3 regions of the Devosia sp. 1635 genome follow, and region 1 is predicted to be linked to each of the others. Evidence: predicted binding sites of a transcription regulator. Region 1 holds the regulator's gene; each other region holds the start of a gene.
What was found. Region 1 encodes LexA, which represses DNA repair genes until DNA is damaged. Its sites were predicted from a motif close to TGTTCNNNNTGTGTTCNG; they were not measured.
Positions count from the first base shown of each region.

Region 2: HRU92_RS00530 (PA0069 family radical SAM protein) is a predicted target of LexA. The motif match lies at 1,906-1,923, and genes of this name have one in related genera.
Region 3: def (peptide deformylase) is a predicted target of LexA. The motif match lies at 1,954-1,971, and genes of this name have one in related genera.

Region 1 is NZ_JABAOM010000001.1:1,150,236-1,153,509, reverse strand. It holds gene moaC (cyclic pyranopterin monophosphate synthase MoaC) at 1-282, shown strand, start outside; gene glp (gephyrin-like molybdotransferase Glp) at 279-1,481, shown strand; gene lexA (transcriptional repressor LexA) at 1,590-2,303, shown strand; gene HRU92_RS05900 (NUDIX domain-containing protein) at 2,345-2,710, shown strand.
Region 2 is NZ_JABAOM010000001.1:106,371-109,644, forward strand. It holds gene HRU92_RS00525 (ribonuclease HII) at 1-621, opposite strand, end outside; gene HRU92_RS00530 (PA0069 family radical SAM protein) at 686-1,834, opposite strand; gene HRU92_RS00535 (MDR family MFS transporter) at 2,161-3,274, shown strand, end outside.
Region 3 is NZ_JABAOM010000005.1:335,092-338,365, forward strand. It holds gene truA (tRNA pseudouridine(38-40) synthase TruA) at 1-219, opposite strand, end outside; gene fmt (methionyl-tRNA formyltransferase) at 366-1,286, opposite strand; gene def (peptide deformylase) at 1,411-1,926, opposite strand; gene HRU92_RS17830 (GFA family protein) at 2,046-2,432, shown strand; gene HRU92_RS17835 (metalloregulator ArsR/SmtB family transcription factor) at 2,482-2,844, shown strand; gene HRU92_RS17840 (SRPBCC domain-containing protein) at 2,841-3,274, shown strand, end outside.

The sequences.
Region 1 (3,274 bases):
GCCAAAAAGACCGCCGAGCTCATCCCTCTTTGCCACCCCATCCCGCTCACCAAGGTCAGCGTCGAGCTGGAGGCGCGCGAGCCCGGCGCCATCACCATTCTTGCGACTGCCGAAACCACCGGCCAGACCGGGGTGGAAATGGAAGCCCTCGTGGCGGCTTCCACCGCCGCCCTTACGCTTTACGACATGGCCAAGGGCATCGACCGCGAGATGGTTATCTCCGCGATCTGTCTGCTCGAAAAATCGGGCGGCAAGTCCGGCGATTTCCAGCGCGCGCCATGAGCCTGCTCCCGGTTGAAGACGCCCTCGCGGCCATTTTCGCCCGCGTGCCCCCCGCCCGCACCGAGTCGGTGCCGCTGGAAGCTGCCGCCGGCCGGGTGTTGACCGAGCCCCTGCTCGCCCGTCATGACCAGCCGCCTTTCCCCGCCAGCGCCATGGATGGCTATGCCGTGCGCGCCGCCGATATCGTGCCAGGCGCGAGCCTTGAAGTCGTGGGCACCGCACAGGCCGGCGCCGGCTTTGGCGCGGATATCGCCCCGGGCACCTGCGTGCGCATCTTCACCGGCGCGCCCGTGCCCCCCGGCGCGGATGCCGTGATCATGCAGGAGGAAGCGACCCGCACCGGCGATCGCGTCAGCTTTGCCGCCCAGCCTCCCGTGGGGCGCAGCATTCGCCCGCTTGGCCACGACTTCCGGCAGGGACAGGAGCTGATTCCGAGAGGCTCTCGCCTCACCCCCATGCAACTGGCCGTCGCAGCCGCCGCCAATTGCCCGACGCTGCCCGTTGCCGTGCAGCCGCGCATCGCGCTCCTTGCCACCGGGGACGAACTGGTGCTGCCCGGCACCGCTCTCGGACCGGGCCAGATCGTTGCCTCCAACAGCTTCGGCTTGCGGCCGCTCCTTGCGCCTTACGCCGCAGAGATCCGCGACTACGGGATCGCTCCCGACAACCGGGCGGCGCTTGCCGAGCGCCTTGCCGGCATCTTTGCCGAAGCGCCCGACTTCGTCATCACCACGGGCGGCGCGAGTGTTGGCGACCATGATATCGTGCAGGAAATCCTGCTGAGTCTCGGCGTGCAGCTTGATTTCTGGCGCATCAATATGCGCCCGGGCAAGCCACTGATGTTCGGCACTCTGGGCAAAACCCTGGTGTTTGGCCTGCCTGGCAATCCGGTTTCGGCCATGGTGACCGCCGCCGTCTTCATCAAGCCGGCGCTGCGGCGCTGGCTCGGCGTCGCCGAACCCGCCCCCTGGCACCTGCCGCTCCTTGCGCCCACGCCGCCCAATACCGCCCGGCGCCACTTCATGCGTGCCCAAAGCGTGCATTCAAGCCGAGGTGCGGGCGTGCTCCCCATCAGCGAAACCGATAGCGGTCATACCTCCTCGCTGGCCCGCGCCGATATGCTGCTGGTGCAGCCTGAATACGATCCCGGCCAGCCGGCTGGCGCTCTCGTTCCAGCCATTCCGCTGGACGGGTTCTAGGCAGAGCCAAAGAATTTTCGCCTCCACCCATGAGCGTTATTGCAGAACATAACTGGAACACCTATGCTCGTTCAGTCTTTGTTCCGATTCTGCGATTGAAGGGCTCCGATGCTGACGCGAAAGCAACATGAACTGCTGATGTTCATCCATGAGCGGATGAAGGAAAGCGGCATTCCCCCTTCGTTTGACGAAATGAAGGACGCGTTGGATCTGGCCTCCAAGTCGGGCATTCACCGCCTGATCACGGCGCTTGAGGAGCGCGGCTTCATCCGCCGCCTCCCCAATCGCGCGCGGGCGCTGGAAGTGCTCAAACTCCCCGATTCGATGAACCCCGCGCTCGGCGGCCGCAAGGCCCGCTTCGAGCCCAGCGTCATCGAAGGCAATCTGGGCCGTGTTGCCGCTCCGCCGCCGCGCTCGGGCTGGAGCGATGATTATGTGCGCCCCGTGGCCGTGCCGGTCATGGGTCGGATCGCCGCCGGTACGCCCATCGAGGCCATCCAGAGCCACTCCCACACCATCTCGGTGCCACCCGAAATGCTTGGCCCGGGCGAGCACTATGCGCTGGAAGTGCGCGGCGATTCGATGATCGATGCGGGCATTTTCGATGGCGACACCGTGCTGATCCGTCGCCAGGATGTTGCCGGGACCGGCGAGATCATCGTTGCCCTGGTGGATGACGAGGAAGCCACCCTCAAGCGGCTGCGTCGCAAGGGCAACACCATCGCGCTTGAAGCGGCCAATCCCGCCTACGAAACCCGCATCTTCCCGCCCGACCGCGTCAAGGTTCAGGGCCGCCTGGTGGGCCTGCTGCGTAAATATTGACGCCCAGGGTCGAAAAACTCTGTCCTGTCCTGCTGCGAGTGGTGGCGCAAGAACGCCAGTGCTTGGCGTTCAGGCATCCTTTGGCTGGCTTTCAGCTGGTGAAAGGAACACGGGAAGGCCCCGAGCCGATTGAAATCGGTGCCCTGCGTGAACTCGCAGAGGAGTCTGGCCTGCAGGCAGAAGTTTCGCGCACCCTGCCTTCCAGTAGTGCCATTGCAGATAAACAGCTTTGGCACTTTGTTGTGGTGATCGCCTTGGCTCCCCTGGCCGAACACTGGCGCCACTTCACCCATGATGATGGCGGTCATTGGTTCGAGTTCTTCTGGTGGCCACTCGAGCGCCAACCGGGCCCCGAATGGCACCCCATGTTCCAGCGGGCCCTCGCCCACATCGCTCGCCACGCCTAAAGCCGGAATCGGCCAAGAAACAATCTCTTCGACGGAACTCGATTGCCGCCCTAGGGTCCTCATCAGCCGCACCAGACCAGCGCCTGTGTGCCCCCTCCTTCACCCTCCCCCTTGAGGGGAGGACCGGGGTGGGGGTTTAGTCCCCTCCTCCGCGAGTGACGTTAGACCCAGCTGGCCACCTCCAGCGCGCAATCCGCTCAAGCCCCATACCCCCCGACAATAACTTATCCCCGCCCGCGCCGATCACCCGCATAGTCTCCTCATCCGCGCACCCAAGCGAGATCATGACGAGTGGTTGGTGCGCGGAGGCTGGGGGATCGTGGGTCGCCGCGATCCGGCCGGTGTCCGCAAGAGCCGTGGACCTCTATCGTCCGGTGGTCTTGGGTGAAGAATCGCGATGGCAGCTGCACTGGCCATCGGAACCCTGATGTGGCGCAGGCAGCGGTGCCCGCCAGGGTTTAGTTCGACATCCGCGGAATCTGGCATGCGCCGCAGGAGGGCGCGGGCGTCGGCACCCAGTCGCTGTTGGCGGGGCGGAGCTTCCGTTTTGCGCAACGTTTTTTG
Region 2 (3,274 bases), 1.0 Mb from region 1:
TTCGGCAACAGGGGCAAAATCCGCGCGGTGATGGCGGCACGGACCATGGTCTTTTAAGGCGCGCATATGCTGGGGCGTGGAATAGCCCTTGTGGCTGGAAAAGCCGAAATGGGGTGCATCGCAATCCATGATCCGGCACATCCGGTCGCGCGTGACTTTCGCAACAATGGAAGCAGCAGCGATGGAAACGCTGCGCCCGTCGCCGCCCACCAGCGCCAGGCCTTCGCAGGGCAGCCCCATGGGCACATCGCGCCCATCCACAAGGACACGGTCCGGCGTAACGCAAAGGCCGTGTACGGCCTGGGTCATGGCCCAGAGCGTCGCGCCGCGAATATTGCGGGTGGCAATGATGGAGGGGGGCGCGATCACCACCGAAACCCGGGCGGTGCCCACGATCTGGGCGAACAGCGCCTCGCGCACCTCTTCGGTCAGCTTTTTGGAATCGTTGAGGCCAAGTGGAATGCAGGTGGGATCAAGGATCACTGCGGCAACGACCACGGGGCCCGCAAGAGGGCCGCGGCCAGCTTCATCGACGCCCGCGACCACGCGCGCCCCACGGGCCTGCGCGGCAAGCTCGTGGGAGTAATCGGGCTCAAGCTGGATGGGTGATTCGATCAGCATGCCGCAGCATTGCGGCGAGGGCCGGTGCCGTCAACCCGGCGCCAGGTCGCGCCGGGATCACAAATCAGAAGAGGCTCATCTGCCGGTCTTCGAGCTTGGGGGCGACGAAAAGGTCGCTGCGCAGGCCCTGAAGCTTGGCGTCGAGCCCATAGCGCTCGCGCGCTTTTTCAAAGCGCTGGGTCAGGAGGGTCGCATAAGGGCCTTCACCGGTCATGCGGGTGCCCCAGCGCGAGTCGTAATCCTTGCCATTGCGGGTATCGCGCACGAGCGAGAGCACATGGCGCACCCGGTCGGGGAAATGACGCAGCAGCCATTCCCGGAAGATGTCGCGCACTTCGCCGGGCAGGCGCAGCAGGATCATGGCGGCTCCCTTGGCACCTTGGGCGGCGGCGGCATCCAGAATGCGCTCGAGCTCCATGTCGTTGATCGCCGGGATCATCGGGGAGGCGAGTACGGAGACCGGCACGCCCGCTTCCGACAGAAGCCGAATGGCTTCGAGGCGCCGGGCCGGGGAGGAGGCACGCGGCTCCATCTTGCGGCTGAGCTTGTGGTCCATCGAGGTCATAGAGATCCCGACTTTGACCAGCCGGAGCTTGGCCAACTCGGTCAGGAGATCGAGGTCGCGGATCAGGAGGGCCGACTTGGTGGTGATGGTAACGGGGTGGCGGGTTTCCAGCATCACTTCGAGGATGCCGCGCGTCAGCTTATGCTTGCGCTCGGCCGGCTGGTAGGGGTCGGTATTGGTGCCCATTGCGACCGGCTTGACGCGATAATTCTTGGCGCCGAGTTCGGCGCGCAGCGCTTCCACCGCATTGGTTTTGACATAGATGTCGCGCTCGAACTCGATGCCGGCGGAATGGCCGAGGAATGCGTGGCTGGGACGGGCAAAGCAATAGGAGCAGCCATGCTCGCAGCCGCGATAAGCATTGATGGAGCGATCAAAGCCGATATCGGGGCTGTCATTGCTGGTGATGATGGTCTTGGCGCGCTCGATATGCTCGACCGTTTCGAACTGGGGCAGCGTTTCGACGCTGTTCCAGCCGTCATCAAAGCTTTCCCGTGCCTGGCGCTCGAAGCGGCCGCTGCGGTTGGATTGCGCGCCCCGGCCGCGATTGCGGCTGGGATCGACCAGTTCGCGCCGCGCCAGATCGGCGTCGCGGCTGCGGCTGAGCTTTTCCAGGGCTTCAAAGGACGGCGCTTGATAAAGGGCCATGAGGCGATCTCCTTGCGCTTGCCGGTCGAATCGCGACGGCACGCAGCGTGGGATTCACATAGCGCACGCACGAGAACAAAACAAGAACAAGGGTGAACAGCTGAGCTGCCTAGACTCATCAAATGGGCGTGGGGAACGGCGGATGCAAGACTGCCCTGCGTTCTGGCGGGTGGACGGGCGCGCTTGCACCCACTAAACCACCCGACCCGGCCAAGGGCGCTGAACCCCACTCGCTTCGGCGATGTCGAAATCGGGTTGGCCCGATCGTCACGGCTGTGTTCCAGCTGCCCGGGACCGAACAAATTCAATTCTGCGAAAGGCACACCATGTCCAGCGATGCTTCTGTTTTAGATGCTGTGCCCCCATCCGCCGCCGCAGCCGAGCCGGGCCTGGGCGCGCGCAATCGGCTGGTGATCAACCTGCTGCTGGTTTCGGCCTTTGTGGTGATCCTGAACGAAACCATCATGGGCGTGGCGCTGCCGCACCTGATGACCGATCTGGGGATCACCGCAAGCGCCGGCCAGTGGCTGACCACGGCGTTTCTGCTGACCATGGCGGTGGTGATTCCCATCACCGGCTTCTTGCTGCAGCGCTTTCATACGCGGCCGGTGTTTGTCGCCGCCATGAGCACGTTTTCGCTCGGCACCCTGATCTGCGCCACCGCTCCTGGCATTGAACTGCTGATTGCGGGTCGGGTGGTGCAGGCCATCGGCACGGCGATCATGATGCCGCTGCTGATGACGACGGTGATGAACCTCGTGCCGCCCGCAACGCGGGGCAAGACCATGGGCAATATCTCGACCGTGATCTCGGTGGCGCCAGCGATCGGCCCGACCATTTCGGGCCTGATCCTGTCGCAGTTGGATTGGCGCTGGATGTTTATCCTCGTTTTGCCGATTGCGCTGGGGAGCCTCGCGCTGGGATTTGCGCGCATCCGCAATGTTTCGACGCCCAAATCCGTGCCGATCGATGTGATTTCGGTCGGTATGTCGGTGGTGGGTTTTGGCAGCCTGGTTTATGGGCTGAGCGGGCTGGGGGAAGCTGCGAGCCATCCCGGTCCCGTGCCGGCCTGGGCGCCGCTGGTGCTTGGCGTCGTGGTGATCGGGCTCTTCGTGCTGCGCCAGCTTTCCCTACAGAAGCGCGACCGTGCCCTGCTTGATCTGCGCACCCTGCAAACGCCGACCTTCAGCATCTCGGTGGTGCTGATGGCGGTGATGATGATGGCGATGTTCGGTATGTTGATCCTGCTGCCGATCTATCTGCAGAACGTGCTGGGGCTCTCGACGCTGCAGACCGGCTTGATGCTGCTGCCGGGCGGCCTCGTTATGGGGCTCTGCGCGCCAGTGGTAGGTCGGCTCTATGACAAACATGGTCCCACCGTGCTGCTCGTGCCCGGCGCGACCATTGTGAGCCTCGTCTTGTGGAGCCTGACCATGGTTA
Region 3 (3,274 bases), on a different contig from region 1:
GAACGGGTCCCATGCGCGCGAAAGGTCAAAATGCGCCACCTGGCCCAACGCATGCACCCCCGCATCGGTGCGCCCGGCCGCTTGCGTCACCACCCGCTCGCCCGAAAAGCGCTCGATGGCGTCTTCCAGCACGCCCTGCACGCTCAGCCGGGCCGGCTGCACCTGCCAGCCCGAAAACGGGGTGCCGTCATATTCCAGAACGAGCTTGAACCGCGCCATGGCTCAGCACCGGCCCAAGGTCTGGCCTCCCCGCCCCCTTGAGGGGAGGGGCCGGGGGAGGGGGTCCATCAGTGACCCACAAGGCCACCCTCCACCCCGGCCCTCCCCCTCAAGGGGGGAGGGAGCACAAATCTCGAAGTTCGCGATCAACTGAGCATCCTCGGCAGCGCACCGGCGCCGCGCAGAAACGTCGCCGCATCCATCGCGGTCTTGCCTTCGCGCTGCACCTGGACGAGCCGCACGGCGCCAGTCCCGCAGGCAATGGTCAGCTCCGGCAATACCGTGCCGGGCGCCCCTGATCCTGCCGCGAGGGTCGAGCGCAGCGCCTTGACGCGCACCGGCTTGCCCCCGAGCTCGATCTCGAACCAGGCGCCGGGAAAGGGCGAAAGGCCGCGAATATGGTTGTGCACCTCCGCGGCCGGCCGCGACCAGTCGATCCGGGTTTCCCCCTTTTCGATTTTTTTGGCATAGGTCACGCCAGCTTCGGGCTGCGGGGTGAAATCAAGGCTGCCGCGCTCGAGCGCCGCCAGCGCCCGGCCCATCAAATCGGCGCCAACCCGCATCATCGTATCGTGCAATTCGCCCGCCGTGGTGTCGGGGCCGATGGGGATCACTTCGCCCAGGGCGACAGGCCCGGTGTCGAGCCCTTCTTCCATGCGCATCACCATGACGCCGGTTTGCGTGTCCCCGGCCATGATCGCGCGCTGCATCGGCGCCGCGCCCCGCCAGCGCGGCAACAGCGAGCCATGCAGGTTAAGGCAGCCCTCACGCGGCGCTTCCAGAATGGGCTTGGGCAGAATGAGCCCATAGGCCACCACCACCGCGAGATCGGCATCATGGAGCGCAAATACGCCCTGCTCGTCGGGGCCCCTGAGTGAGCGCGGCGTCAGCACGGGAATGCCCATCGCTTCCGCCGCCAGATGCACCGGCGACTTGCGCTCGGCCTGCCCGCGCCCGGCTGGCTTTGGGGCGCGCGTATAAACTGCCACCACCTCATGCCCGCTCGAAACGATCTCGGACAGGGTCGGCACGGCAAATTCGGGCGTGCCCATGAAAACAACGCGCATCGGCAAACTCCTGGGCACGCCTACAGCTTCGGTAGACTTTTAGATGATCGGTCTGCTGCGCTCCTGCAGTAGACCTCATGGTGAGGTGCGCAGCGCAGCCTCGAACCACGTGGTCGTGGTGCGGCTACCCCGCGGCGCGCTTGGCGGCCTTGTCGAACTTCTTGATCACCCGGTCGCGCTTGAGGCGGCTGAGATAGTCGATGTAAAGCACGCCATCGAGATGATCGATCTCGTGCTGGATGCAAACGGCCAGCTTGCCATCGGCATCCCGAACCACTTCATTGCCATCCAGATCGGTGTACTTCACCGTCACCGCGTCAGGCCGCTCCACTTCATAGTAGAGCTCGGGGATCGACAGGCAGCCTTCTTCGGTCACCTGGATCTGGTCGGAAACCTTGGTGATCTCGGGATTGATCATCACCAGCGGATCGGGCGTTTCGCCTTCGCCCGCCAGGTCCATGACCACGATGCGCTTCATCACCCCGATCTGGGGGGCGGCAAGACCAATGCCGGGCGCGTCATACATGGTATCCAGCATGTCCTTGGCCAGCGTCTTGATCTCCTCGTCCACCTCGGGGATGGCGTCGGCGACGGCACGCAGCCGCTGGTCGGGCAACACAAGAATGGGGCGGATAGCCATGTTAATTCGTCCAGGCAAAATGGGAATTGTTCCCGATATGGTATTTTCGGCGCTTCCGGTCAACTGCGCTGGAACCCCGCCAAGGCCGTTCCGTTGCCGCAACAGGGAGGAATAACGCCATGCCAACAACCTATCAGGGTGGTTGCCGCTGTGGCGCGGTGCGCTACCAAGTGACGGGCGAACCGCTCAAAGTCGGCCTTTGCCATTGCACCGACTGCCGGCGCGAAACCGGCAGCACCTTTTTGTATTATGCCGACTGGCCGGTCGATCGCTTCTCGGTCACCGGCACTTACGCCACTTTTGAGGGGCGCAGCTTTTGCCCCCAATGCGGCGCGCCGCTCTTCCACCTCGACGAAACCGGCGCTGAAATCGTGCTGGGTTCGCTCGATCAGGTCCCGGCCGCCTTCGTGCCCACCCGCGAAGGCTGGATCAAGCGCCGCGAACCCTGGCTCACACCGGTGAAGGGCGCGGGTCAGTTCGAGCAAGACCCACCGCACGCCGCCTGAGCGCCACTTACTAACGCGCAACAGGTTTAGTTTGCCAAGTGGTGAACTGATGTCTATAGTTCACCACATGGAGAACTTTGACCCAGCCCTTGACGGAGCCTTTCACGCCCTTGCCGACCCGACCCGGCGGGCGGTGCTGCGCCAGCTGCTGGCTGGCCCCAAGCCGGTCAAGCAACTGGCCGAGCCCTTCGCCATGGGTCTGCCCGCCTTTCTCAAGCATTTGCGGGTGCTTGAGGAAACCGGTTTGATCGCGACGGAAAAAACCGGCCGTATTCGCACCTGCCGCATCGAGCCCGAGCGGCTGCTGCAAGCCGAAAGCTGGCTGGCCGAGCAACGCGCATTCTGGAGCGCCGGGGCGGATCGGCTCGCGGCTTATGTCGAAAACCATCTGGCCGAGGAGCCAAATCCATGACTGTTTGCGACAACGAACTCACCATTACTCGCTTCATCAACGCAGCGCCCGCCAAGGTCTGGACCGCTTGGAGCCGGCCGGAGCATCTCGCGCGCTGGTGGATCCCGGCGCCCATCGAATGCGAGGTGGTCAAGCTCGATCTGCGCCCCGGCGGCGGCTTTGAAACCCGGATGCGCGAAGGGGAGGGGCCATTCCAACCCCATGTGGAAGCCTGCTTTCTCGAGGTTTTGCCCGAGCAGCGCCTGGTCTGGACCACGGCCCTGGCCGAAGGCTGGCGTCCCACCGAGCCATGGCTGGCGCTGACGGCGATCATCACCTTTACGCCCGAAGGGCCGGGCACCCGCTATTCCGCTCGTGTCCTCCACGCCGCCGATAGCCACAAGCACGCCGAACTGGGCTTTGATGAAGGTTGGGGCACCACCATTGATCA